Regions from separate parts of the Geobacillus uzenensis genome, predicted to be linked through region 1. Evidence: a T-box and tRNA genes for the amino acid it is inferred to sense, from the RefSeq annotation. Region 1 holds a T-box; the other holds one or more tRNA genes.

Region 1 (6,080 bases):
CATTTCGTACAACCGGAGCGTATCGGCGCCATGGCTTTCGACGATATCGTCCGGATTGACGACGTTGCCTTTTGATTTGCTCATTTTTTCGTTGTTTTCGCCTAAAATCATCCCTTGGTTAAACAGCTTTTGGAACGGCTCTTTCGTCGGCACGATGCCAAGGTCGTACAGCACTTTATGCCAGAAGCGGGCGTACAGCAAGTGCAACACCGCATGCTCTGCCCCGCCGATGTAGACGTCAACCGGCAGCCATTGTTTCAATTTTTCCGGATCGGCGAGCTGTTTGTCGTTATGCGGATCGATGTAGCGCAAATAATACCAGCAGCTTCCCGCCCATTGCGGCATCGTGTTCGTCTCACGCCGCCCTTTTTTGCCCGTTTTCGGGTCGACGACGTTGACCCATTCTTCGATGTTGGCAAGCGGCGATTCGCCCGTTCCCGACGGACGGATTTCATCCGTTTTCGGCAGGACAAGCGGCAATTCTTCCTCCGGCACGGTCGTCATCGTTCCGTCTTCCCAATGGATGACCGGAATCGGCTCGCCCCAGTAGCGCTGACGGCTGAACAGCCAGTCGCGCAGCCGGTACGACACTTTTTTCCGCCCTTTTCCATGCTCTTCAAGCCACGCGATCATTTTTTCGATCGCTTCTTGTTTGTTCAAGCCGTTCAAAAACTCGGAGTGGATGTGCTCCCCGTCGCCGGTGTACGGCTCGTTTTCGACATTCCCGCCGGCCACGACTTCTTTGATCGGCAAGTTGAATGTTTTCGCGAACTCATAGTCGCGCTCATCGTGCGCCGGGACGGCCATGATCGCCCCCGTGCCGTAGCCCATCAACACGTAGTCGGCGATCCAAATCGGAAGCCGAGCGCCGGTCACTGGATGAACGGCGTACGCACCGGTGAATACGCCCGTCTTTTCTTTCGCCAAGTCGGTGCGCTCGAGGTCGCTTTTGCTTTGCACTTCCTTCAAGTAGGCGTCAACGGCTTGTTTTTGCTCCGGCGTTGTAATTTTCTCAACGAGCGGATGCTCCGGCGCCAGCACCGTGTACGTTGCGCCAAACAGCGTATCCGGCCGCGTCGTAAACACCGTGAACGACTCGTCATGGCCGTCGACAGCAAACTCGATTTCCGCCCCTTCCGAGCGGCCGATCCAGTTGCGCTGCATCTCCTTGATGCTTTCCGGCCAGTCGAGCTCTTCTAAATCTTCGAGCAGCCGGTCGGCATAAGCCGTAATTTTCAGCATCCATTGCCGCATCGGCTTGCGGATGACCGGATGCCCGCCGCGCTCGCTGCGGCCGTTGATGACTTCCTCGTTTGCCAGCACCGTGCCGAGCGCCGGACACCAGTTGACCGGCACCTCATCTATATACGCAAGCCCTTTTTCGTACAGCTTCAAGAAAATCCATTGCGTCCATTTGTAATAGTTCGGGTCGGTCGTGTTAATTTCCCGATCCCAATCATACGAAAAACCAAGCGACTTAATTTGCCGGCGGAAATTGTCGATGTTTTTTTGCGTAAACTCGGCCGGGTCGTTGCCGGTATCAAGCGCATATTGCTCGGCCGGCAGCCCGAACGCGTCCCAGCCCATCGGGTGAAGGACGTTGTACCCTTGCATCCGCTTCATGCGCGCCAAAATGTCAGTCGCCGTATACCCTTCCGGATGGCCGACGTGCAAGCCGGCGCCGGACGGATACGGAAACATATCCAACACGTAAAACTTCGGTTTGTCGCTTTCATCCGGGGTGCGGAACGTCTTCTGCTCTTCCCAATAATTTTGCCATTTTTTCTCGATTTCGCGATGGTTGAAACTCATCGTCATACTCCTCCTATCGGTTTCTGCATTTGCATCATTGACGGAAATATGTATAAAAAAACCCCCCATCCCCATGAAAAGGGACGAGAGGCACACTTCCCGCGGTACCACCCTTTTTGGCGCGCCTATGGCGCACCCGCTTTGTTCCTTAACGCGGATTCACGGCCGGCGTTAGTAAGCAGCGCTGTTCGCGCCGGCAACTCCGAGGCGAGTTCACGAGCCCGCTTCGGTTGACTCGCACCAGCCGTCAACTCTCTGCCGTCCGCCAGGCCCGCTACTGCTCCTCTTCACCGTTATTCGCACGTTTCTTTGCGTCCGAAATGACAAATTTAATTATTATTTTAAAAAATTTGTCGATCGATTGCAAGCCGAAACCTATATCGTCGCTGCTGTTTTTTTCCCGGTCTTCTCTGTCGGCTTTGGCAGCCAGCGGTCGTACAACAGCGCCGCGGCAACCGCCAACAACGCAAACGCGACGAGCAGCCCGATGAGCGGCTTCATGCCTAAGGTGTCAGCCGCCCACCCGCCGATGACCGGCCCGATCATCCGTCCGGCCGTAGCCGTGCCGTTGACGATTCCTTGGTAAAATCCGGCCTTCCCTTGCGGCGCGAGCCCGCTCACGACTGCCGGAATCGCCGGCCAGACGATCATCTCGGCGATGGTGAGGACCACCATCGAAGCGGCAAACTCACCGAGCGAATCGGCGTCAAACAGCATGGCAAACGAAACGGCGAAAATGGCAAACCCGATCACCATTTGCCGCTTCATCCCCGGCATGAAGCGGCGGATCACCCGCGACAGCACCGGCTGCGCCAAGACGATCAACGCGCCGTTGATCGTCCAAAGCAAGCTGTATTGATGGACCGGCAAATGAAGTTCCCGGGTATAAACGGCGATCGTCGTCGACCATTGCACATAGCTCACCCAGCACAACCCATAGCCGCCGCAAAGGAGAGCGAGCGCCCACCCGACGGCGCGGGATGGCGGTTTTTCCACTTCTCGGGATCGTTTCGTTCTCGGTGCGGGCAAAAGCGGGATGCGCCGCAAGCCGGCCGTGACGATCACCAAAAACGCGACATAGAGCAACAGATTGGCGAAAAACACGAACGAAAAGGAATAGGAGGCGACAAGCCCGCCGAGCGCCGAACCGATGGCGACCCCGACGTTTTGCGCCACATACAAGGCGTTGAACGCCCGCCGTCCCCCTTCCGGCCAAATCGCGCCCGCATACGCCGATGCCACCGGAAAAACGATGCCGCTGCCGATGCCAAGCAGCGCCAAAAACATCGCATAATGCGGCCAGCCGTGCCAAACGCTCAAGCCGGCCGAGGCCGCCATCGTCAAACAGGCCCCGGCAAGGAGGGAGCGAAACCCGCCGATCCGGTCAAACAAAACACCGCCGACTATGCTGCCGACGACGCTGCCGCCGGAGTTGAGCATCAGCACCGCGCCCGCCACCGCAAGCGGCTGGCCAAGCTGTTCGTGCAAATAAATCGTATTGAGCGGCCATAAAAAAGACCCCCCTGTCACATTAAGCGCCATACCGACAAGCAGCCACCAAAGCGCACGGGGCATCGGTCATCATCCTTTGCTTCATTTCTTTCGGTTCCCAAACTAATTGTAGGGGGGAAAGGAGAAAAAAGCAATCAAAAACGTCATAATAAACAACGAGGGCAGCAGGATGCCCCCTCGTTGTTTAACGTACCTCACCCGTTGCGCTGTTTGGAGCGGATCGGCTGTCCGCCCGTTTGTTCGTACTGCTTTTTCGCCAGTTTGACCGGATCGAAATCTTGGCCCAGTTCAAGATCGTTATTGTTTCGGCCGTTGCGCGTTTTTTGTTCCGGGTTCGTTTGTTTCAGGCGCCGCTTCATGTCGTCCCTCCTCACTTCTGTTTCCCCGCCGTTTCTTTGCCTTCCTTCTGGCCGGTGTGAATGGCGGGGCTTTCACTTGCCGCTGTCTTTAGCGGTCAAGCAAGATCATTTCGTTTTGCAGCTGCTCAAGCTGAAGCCGCATCCGGTGCAGCTGCTCACGCTGCTGGGCGTTGCAGCTTAACGCCAAGTGCGCCAAGTCGTTGACCGTTTGCTCGAGCATTTGCTGGGCGTTCGTATATTCGGTGAGGTTGTAATGCTCTTGCTTTTGCGCTTCGGTATATTGTTCTTTCGCAAAGCGGATCACATCTTCACACCGCTGCAAAAACTCTTCGACCGATTGTCTTGTCGCCATGCGTTCACCCCTTTTCGTAATGTTCCCTCATGTTTACTATGCGCCGCTGTCGTCATCCGTATCACGTCAATGATTGGCAGCGATCGCTTTTTGCCGCCATCCATGGTACAATGCAAGGATGACGGCATTTTTCAAAGCAAGGAGGGAAGCGGTATTCATGCACGCAAACCCGTTTCCGTATACCAATGACCATAAACGGTATCATACGTGGAACTACCATTTGCGCCAGACGTTCGGACATAAAGTGTTTAAAGTCGCGCTCGATGGCGGCTTTGACTGCCCAAACCGCGACGGGACGGTGGCATACGGCGGCTGCACGTTTTGCAGCGCCGCCGGGTCAGGCGATTTTGCCGGCAACCGGGCCGATGATTTAGTGACCCAATTTCATACGATCCGGGAGAAAATGCACCAAAAGTGGAAAGACGGCAACTATTTGGCGTACTTTCAAGCGTTCACGAACACGCACGCCCCAGTCGAGGTGCTGCGCGAAAAATACGAAACCGTGCTCGGCCTTGACGGCGTCGTCGGTCTGTCGATCGCCACGCGCCCTGACTGCCTGCCGGATGAAGTCGTCGATTATTTGGCCGAATTGAACGAACGGACGTATTTATGGGTCGAGCTCGGTTTGCAAACGATCCATGAGCGGACGGCGCAACTGATCAACCGGGCGCATGATTTCCACTGTTTTGTCGACGGCGTCCAAAAATTGCGCCGGCACGGCATCCGCGTCTGTGTTCATCTCATTAACGGCCTGCCGCTAGAGACGTACGACATGATGATGGAAACGGCCCAAACGGTCGCCGCCATGGATGTGCAAGGCATCAAAATCCATTCGCTTCATTTATTAAAAGGAACACCGATGGTGAAACAATACGAAAAAGGGCTTGTTACGTTTTTGTCGTTTGACGAATACGTCCGCCTTGTATGCGACCAGCTTGAAGTGCTGCCGCCGGAGATGGTCGTGCATCGCATCACCGGCGATGGGCCGATCGACTTGCTCATCGGGCCGATGTGGAGCGCCAATAAATGGGAAGTATTAAACGCCATTGACGCCGAGCTTGAGCGGCGCAACAGCTATCAAGGAAAACGATACAAACAAGAGGTGGCGGCCCGATGACATTGATGAACATTTTGCCGTTTGCCCGCTTTTTGCTTGCCGGCGCGGTCACTGAAGGCGACCTTGCCATCGACGCGACGGTCGGCAACGGCCATGACACCGTCTATCTTGCCGAACGCGTCGGCGATCGCGGGCATGTGTTTGGCTTTGACATTCAAGCGGAAGCGATCGCGGCGGCGGCGGCCCGCCTTGCTGAACGCGGGCTGCACGGCCGGGTCACGTTATTCCAACAAAGCCATAGCGAACTGCTCACAGCGCTTCCCTGTGATGTTCATGGCCGCATTGCCGGCGCCGTGTTCAACCTCGGCTATTTGCCGGGCGGCGATAAACAAATCGTCACCAAACCGGAATCGACGATTCAGGCGGTCGAACAGCTTCTTTCCGTCATGAAGCCGGGCGGTGTCATCGTTCTTGTCGTTTACCACGGCCACCCGGAAGGAAAAATCGAGCGCGACGCGCTGCTTGATTACGTGCGTTCGCTCGACCAGCAACACGTCCATGTGCTAAAATACGAATTCCTCAATCGGCGCAACGACCCGCCGTTTATTCTTGCGCTCGAAAAGCGACAGGCGGAGATCGCTCCTTTTCCCCGATCCGCCCCCAAATAAAAACGGCTGTCTTTACGAGAAAGACAGCCGTTTTTGTTTCTCTTGCCAAAAACGATACGCTTTTCCGTTCCAATAGAAAAACTGCGACGCCGCCCCGCCGGCGCGGACGAGCTGACGCGCCAACCGGCGCAAGCCGCGCTGCTTTTTCACCTTGTCATCCGACAAATACAGCCCAAGCAAGCCGCGGTGAATCAAACGGTGAAACTCGCCATGGGGCAGTTCGCCGACATGGCGGTCCGCTTCCTCAATAAAGTGGCAAAGCCGTTCGAGCAGCACCGTTTCATTCGGATAGTAAAAACAAAAGTTCAAATCGCCGCCTT
Region 2 (6,080 bases), on a different contig from region 1:
CACAGAGGTGCTTGGCACGACGAAAATTCAATACGGCGACCATATCGTCGACCTAACGCCTGAATGGCGGCGGCTTCATATGGTCGATGCGATCAAAGAGTACGTCGGCGTCGACTTCTGGCGGCAAATGGACGATGAGGAAGCGCGGGCGCTGGCGAAAGAACACGGGGTTGAAGTCGCCCCGCACATGACGTTCGGTCATATTGTCAACGAGTTTTTTGAACAAAAAGTCGAAGCGCAACTCATCCAGCCAACGTTCATTTACGGCCATCCGGTCGAAATTTCGCCATTGGCCAAGAAAAACCCGGACGACCCGCGCTTTACCGACCGATTTGAGCTGTTTATCGTCGGGCGTGAACATGCGAACGCGTTTACAGAACTAAACGACCCGATTGACCAGCGCCAACGTTTCGAAGCGCAGCTGAAAGAGCGTGAACAAGGGAACGATGAAGCGCACGAAATGGACGAAGATTTCCTCGAAGCGCTCGAGTACGGCATGCCGCCAACAGGCGGACTCGGCATCGGCGTCGACCGTCTCGTCATGCTCTTGACCAATTCGCCATCCATTCGCGACGTGCTGCTCTTCCCGCAAATGCGCCATAAATAACAATGATCGTCCCCTGCTACGAACAACGGCAGGGGACGATTTGTTAGGGGAGATCGATTAAAGTAAAGAAGTCGGTTGCTTACCAGTCCCCTAGAAGGCTGGTGATTAAGGGAGCAGGTTGCTTCACCACCTTGTTTCTCAACTTGAAAAGCCTTGTGGTATCAGATTCTCGTTTCACGTCATCCAACGTCAGCTAGGGGAGATCGCTGTTTTTCACCGGCCTTCTAGAAGGCTGGTGATTTAAGGGAGCAAGCCGCTTATCAAGCCCGTTTCTCAAATAGATAAGCCTTGTCGCGTCAGGAGCGCCTTTCAAACGTTCCCCCATTGCTCAAGAGAAACGACCGTTTTTCACCAGCCATCTAGAAAGAAGATCAATACTATGGGGCGGTTGACCTGCATACATTAATAGAGGATTCGAAAGGGAAAAACATAAATGTGAAAGGAGCGGTTTTATTGCTTTCTTATCCGATTCTCTATTACAATCCTCCTGTGGCTGAGGCCGCACAGGTCAGCGCCCCGAAAATCAGCCCAAAGGCGGTCATCGGCGTCGATTCGATGATTATCGGCGACATAACGATTGCTGACGATGTGTTCATCGGCTTTAAAAATTTGTTGCGTGCAGATTCGGGGTATCCGTATTATGTAGGTCCTTATACGAATATCCAAGATTATGTACTCATGCACGTACATCCCGGACGCGAACATGTGAACGTGAACGGCCGAAAATGGGGCGTTTACCTTGAAGGGGAAAACAGCGTCCTGCATCACGCAGCCGTACATGGCCCCCTATTTGTCGGGCGGAATACGTTTATAGGGCAACACGCCAATATTTATGATTCCATAATTGGAAGAAACTGCGTGATCATGCATGGGGCAACCGTAACCAACGGCGTGAAAATCCCTGACAACCGGTTCATCGCTCCAGGAGAAACAGTATGGCAACAGGAACAGGCAGATCGATTGCCGCCTGTCCCAGACCAATGGAAAGACTTAAACCGAAGGATCGTCGATCATTACTACCGCCTTGGTAAATCATATTTGCACCATACACCGCTAGCACTTTCCTATGGCGCACATCGACACTGATTTTTATTTAACCTCTGTCCGAAATTCATCTCCCACTTCTAAACGGAGTGAAAATGGGAGACGAATTTCGGTTCAATCTCAAAAAGGAAGGCCTGGAACAGTTAGGTATGGCCTAACTGGATGTCGAACCGTGGGGCACACGGGGATCGCTCGGTCAACTTCCTGTCGTTAGACGGGATTACCCGAGAAGCTCCCACCTCTAAGTGTTAGCGTAGGTGGTGGAAGTATATCACATATTGACTTTTAGCTATAGAATATATAAAATAAACGACGTTGCTTTTAGTAATAAAACAAAAAACGAAATAAGTTGACAAACCTCATTTAACATGCTATATTATGATAGCATACGGAAACGTCAACAATGATATTCAAAGAGTGTTGACAAACAAACAAATTTAATTATAATATAACTTGTCTGTTAGATAATTGCCTAGTGATGATAGCGGAGAGGAAACACCCGTTCCCATCCCGAACACGGAAGTTAAGCTCTCCAGCGCCGATGGTAGTTGGGGCCAGCGCCCCTGCAAGAGTAGGTCGTCGCTAGGCAATACTGTGGAGGATTAGCTCAGCTGGGAGAGCACTTGCCTTACAAGCAAGGGGTCGGCGGTTCGATCCCGTCATCCTCCACCACTTTGATCTACTCTTCTATTATGAGCCATTAGCTCAGTAACGAGCGCTGCATCTTTGAGTTCGCTGCGAGTTGCCTCGACGCACTGAGCTTCCTTGAAACAGCTAGTAGAGGAAGAGGCAGGTAGAGCTCATCAGTACGTAGAGTGTTATGATCAACTATGAGCCATTAGCTCAGTAACGAGCAATACATCTTCGAGTTAACTGCGAGTTGCCTTGACGCATCGAGCTTCCTTGAAACAGCTAGTAGAGGAAGAGGCAGGTAGAGCTCGTGAGTACGTAGAGTGTTATGATCACTATGAGCCATTAGCTCAGTAGGTAGAGCATCTGACTTTTAATCAGAGGGTCGGAGGTTCGAGTCCTCCATGGCTCACCAAAATTGATTTGCGGGTGTGGCGGAATTGGCAGACGCGCTAGATTCAGGGTCTAGTGCCCTTTACGGGCGTGGGGGTTCGAGTCCCTTCACCCGCATGATTATCCGAGCGGAAGTAGTTCAGTGGTAGAACACCACCTTGCCAAGGTGGGGGTCGCGGGTTCGAGTCCCGTCTTCCGCTCCATTTATTTGCCTATTAGCCGGGGTGGCGGAATTGGCAGACGCACAGGACTTAAAATCCTGGGGTAGGTAACTACCGTGCCGGTTCGAGTCCGGCCCTCGGCACTTGCGCTCGTAGCTCAATTGGATAGAGCATCTGACTACGGATCAGAAGGTTAGGGGTTCGAATCCTCTCGAGCGCGTTAGCGGGAAGTAGCTCAGCTTGGTAGAGCACATGGTTTGGGACCATGGGGTCGCAGGTTCAAATCCTGTCTTCCCGATAGTGGATATACGGGGCCTTAGCTCAGCTGGGAGAGCGCCTGCTTTGCACGCAGGAGGTCATCGGTTCGATCCCGATAGGCTCCATCCTCGTTCCTTGAAAACTGAACGAAACGAAGCGCAACGAAAAGCTGAGGCCGCCCGCCTATCGGCGAAACGCGCTAGAGGGCCTGCGAGGAGGCTATCGCCGCCGCAGCAGGACCGAAGCGTCGCGAGCCGATGGCGGCCGAAGCTAGACAATACGAAAAGCTGAGGCCGCGGCGCCTTTGGTGCTGAGGCCGAAGCCAAAGCCAATCAACTTTCTATTGGAGAGTTTGATCCTGGCTCAGGACGAACGCTGGCGGCGTGCCTAATACATGCAAGTCGAGCGGACCGAATGAGAGCTTGCTCTTATTTGGTCAGCGGCGGACGGGTGAGTAACACGTGGGCAACCTGCCCGCAAGACCGGGATAACTCCGGGAAACCGGAGCTAATACCGGATAACACCGAAGACCGCATGGTCTTCGGTTGAAAGGCGGCCAGATTTCCCATCGCGTTAGGCGAGTAAGATCCCTCGAAGATGACGAGGTCGATAGGTCCGAGGTGGAAGCGTGGCGACACGTGGAGCTGACGGATACTAATCGATCGAGGGCTTAACCTAGAAAAGCGGAGGCCGCCTGCCTATCGGCGAAACGCGCTGGAGGGCCTGCGAGGAGGCTGTCGCCGCCGCAGCAGGACCGAAGCGTCGGGAGCCGATGGCGGCCGGAGCTAGACAAAAAGCGGAAGCGCCGCGGCTTCTTCCCCCACACGGTTATCTAGTTTTGAGGGAATGATCCCACAACATTATATCGCCTAGTGGTGATAGCGGAGAGGAAACACCCGTTCCCATCCCGAACACGGAAGTTAAGCTCTCCAGCGCCGATGGTAGTTGGGGCCAGCGCCCCTGCAAGAGTAGGTCGCTGCTAGGCAATGGAAAGCAGCCAATCGTGCCTGAGGCACAATTGGCTGCTTTCGTTTTTTATTCGGAACACTTAAAATAAATCCCCGGTGCGCGCGGTGGAGCGTTCAATCTTTCCATCTACTAGTATAGAATGTTATCAATGTGGGAAACATAGAGGATGGGAGGTGGAGAGCGTGAGGACATCGGCGATTGGCCAAAACAAACGTGGAAACGTGTGCATTGTTTGTGAACAAGAAAAAGAGGAAGGTATTTTTCTTTTTGGCCATTTTCTTTGTTTGGATTGCCACCGGGCAATGGTGCAAACGAATACGGACGATCCGAATTACGCATTTTATGTGCGGCAGCTGCGGAAAATGATGACCTCTAAAATTTATTCGTAAAGGCCTGTATCGGGCCTGTTTTTATTTGTTTTGCTTTGTGCAAAAAACAGCTGGGTGCTGTGTGCGCGTTTCTTTTCGAGACGGTTCGTGTTAATATTATTTTGTTATTCAGATGGGTAGGTAGGAGAGCAGCAAGGAAAGAGGGTTAACATGAATCAAGCAAAAACCCCTTTATATGACGCGTTAATGCGCCATTGGGCGCGCCGTCCGATTTCGTTCCACGTGCCGGGTCATAAATATGGCGCCGTGTTTTCGAAACGGGCGGGGGATGTGTTTTCTTCGGTATTGACGTTGGATGCGACGGAGATTTCCGGACTTGATGACTTGCACCATCCGGAAGCGGCCATTGCTGAGGCGCAGGCATTGGCAGCCGAACTGTATGGCGCCGAGGAAACATTTTTCCTTGTGAACGGATCGACGGCAGGAAATTTAGCGATGATCGCCGCCGTATGTGATGAAAAGAAGCGGAAAGTCATTGTGCAACGCAACTGCCATAAATCAGTAATGCATGCACTGCAGCTCATGGGGGCGACCCCTGTTCTTCTCTCTCCTGAGTTTGACAGCGATATGCACGTTGCTTCGCACGTTTGCGTGGAAGCTATCAAAGAGGCGCTTGCCCTTCATCGCGACGCCGCTGCCGTTGTATTGACGAACCCGAATTATTATGGGATGTCGATTGATTTAACAGAAATCGTCCGTCTAGCTCATGACTATGGGGTTCCCGTGCTTGTCGATGAGGCGCATGGCGCCCATTTCGTCCTCGGCCCTCCGTTTCCGAAGCCGGCGCTTGCTTGCGGTGCCGATGTAGTTGTGCAGTCGGCGCATAAAACATTGCCGGCGATGACGATGGGGGCGTTTTTGCATGTGAACAGCGGGCGCATCGATGTAGAGCGGTTGAAATATTTTTTGCAGCTGTTTCAATCGAGCAGCCCGTCTTACCCGATTATGGCGTCGCTTGACTTGGCGCGAAGCTATGTCGCCGAGCTTGCGGAAGATGACGTGGCGGCGATGGCAGCAGAAATTGAAGAATTCAAGGCGGCATTGGCCCATATAGATGGGGTGGCGGTCGTTTCTTCCCGACAGCCCGATGTGCAGACGGACCTGCTGAAAGTGACGGTACAAACGCGCAGTTCGCTGACGGGGTATGAATTGCAGCAACGGCTCGAGCGCGAAGGGGTGTTTACGGAACTGGCCGATCCGTTGAACGTTCTGCTCGTTTGTCCGCTCGCTGCAACTGGCAGGCTTATGGAGGCGGTGCGAAAAATGAAGCGGGCTTGGCGCGGGTTGCCGGCTGACGAGACGCCGTTGCTTGGCTCCTTTCCATTTTTACGCCCGCCGCTCTCGGTGTTAGTCCCGTATGATGAACTGCGCGATGTACGGAAAAAAGCGGTCGCTTTAGAGGAGGCGGAAGGGTATGTGGCGGCGGAAACGGTCATTCCATACCCGCCTGGAGTGCCGCTTATGTGGATCGGCGAACGAATCGACCGCGGTCATATTGAACAAATTCGCCAGCTTCTCCGCCATCGGGCGCATGTGCAAGGCGGAAGCCGGCTCGGGGATGGATTGCTTGTCGTATATGAACTTCGATGACGGAAAGGGTGCTGCGGGTGATGAACGGGTATTTTTTTT

The links. A T-box is a leader RNA that pairs with one kind of tRNA and senses whether it is charged. The one in region 1 lies ahead of leuS (leucine--tRNA ligase), so its partner is inferred to be a tRNA-Leu.
Region 2: it encodes a tRNA-Leu, which carries the amino acid that the T-box ahead of leuS (leucine--tRNA ligase) is inferred to sense. The anticodon was not compared.

The regions. Positions count from the first base shown of each region.
Region 1 is NZ_NEWL01000002.1:54,632-60,711, reverse strand. It holds gene leuS (leucine--tRNA ligase) at 1-1,812, opposite strand, end outside; T-box leader at 1,889-2,112, opposite strand; gene B9L21_RS01830 (MDR family MFS transporter) at 2,188-3,387, opposite strand; gene B9L21_RS01825 (hypothetical protein) at 3,519-3,683, opposite strand; gene B9L21_RS01820 (YtzC family protein) at 3,772-4,035, opposite strand; gene B9L21_RS01815 (TIGR01212 family radical SAM protein) at 4,193-5,152, shown strand; gene B9L21_RS01810 (tRNA (mnm(5)s(2)U34)-methyltransferase) at 5,149-5,760, shown strand; gene B9L21_RS01805 (tetraprenyl-beta-curcumene synthase family protein) at 5,773-6,080, opposite strand, start outside.
Region 2 is NZ_NEWL01000010.1:22,278-28,357, reverse strand. It holds gene lysS (lysine--tRNA ligase) at 1-607, shown strand, start outside; gene B9L21_RS15580 (hypothetical protein) at 1,043-1,693, shown strand; rRNA gene rrf (5S ribosomal RNA) at 2,123-2,239, shown strand; tRNA gene B9L21_RS15570 (tRNA-Val) at 2,248-2,323, shown strand; tRNA gene B9L21_RS15565 (tRNA-Lys) at 2,621-2,696, shown strand; tRNA gene B9L21_RS15560 (tRNA-Leu) at 2,707-2,791, shown strand; tRNA gene B9L21_RS15555 (tRNA-Gly) at 2,803-2,877, shown strand; tRNA gene B9L21_RS15550 (tRNA-Leu) at 2,893-2,978, shown strand; tRNA gene B9L21_RS15545 (tRNA-Arg) at 2,982-3,055, shown strand; tRNA gene B9L21_RS15540 (tRNA-Pro) at 3,060-3,133, shown strand; tRNA gene B9L21_RS15535 (tRNA-Ala) at 3,146-3,218, shown strand; rRNA gene rrf (5S ribosomal RNA) at 3,962-4,078, shown strand; gene B9L21_RS15525 (sigma factor G inhibitor Gin) at 4,245-4,451, shown strand; gene B9L21_RS15520 (aminotransferase class I/II-fold pyridoxal phosphate-dependent enzyme) at 4,602-6,041, shown strand; gene tmk (dTMP kinase) at 6,062-6,080, shown strand, end outside.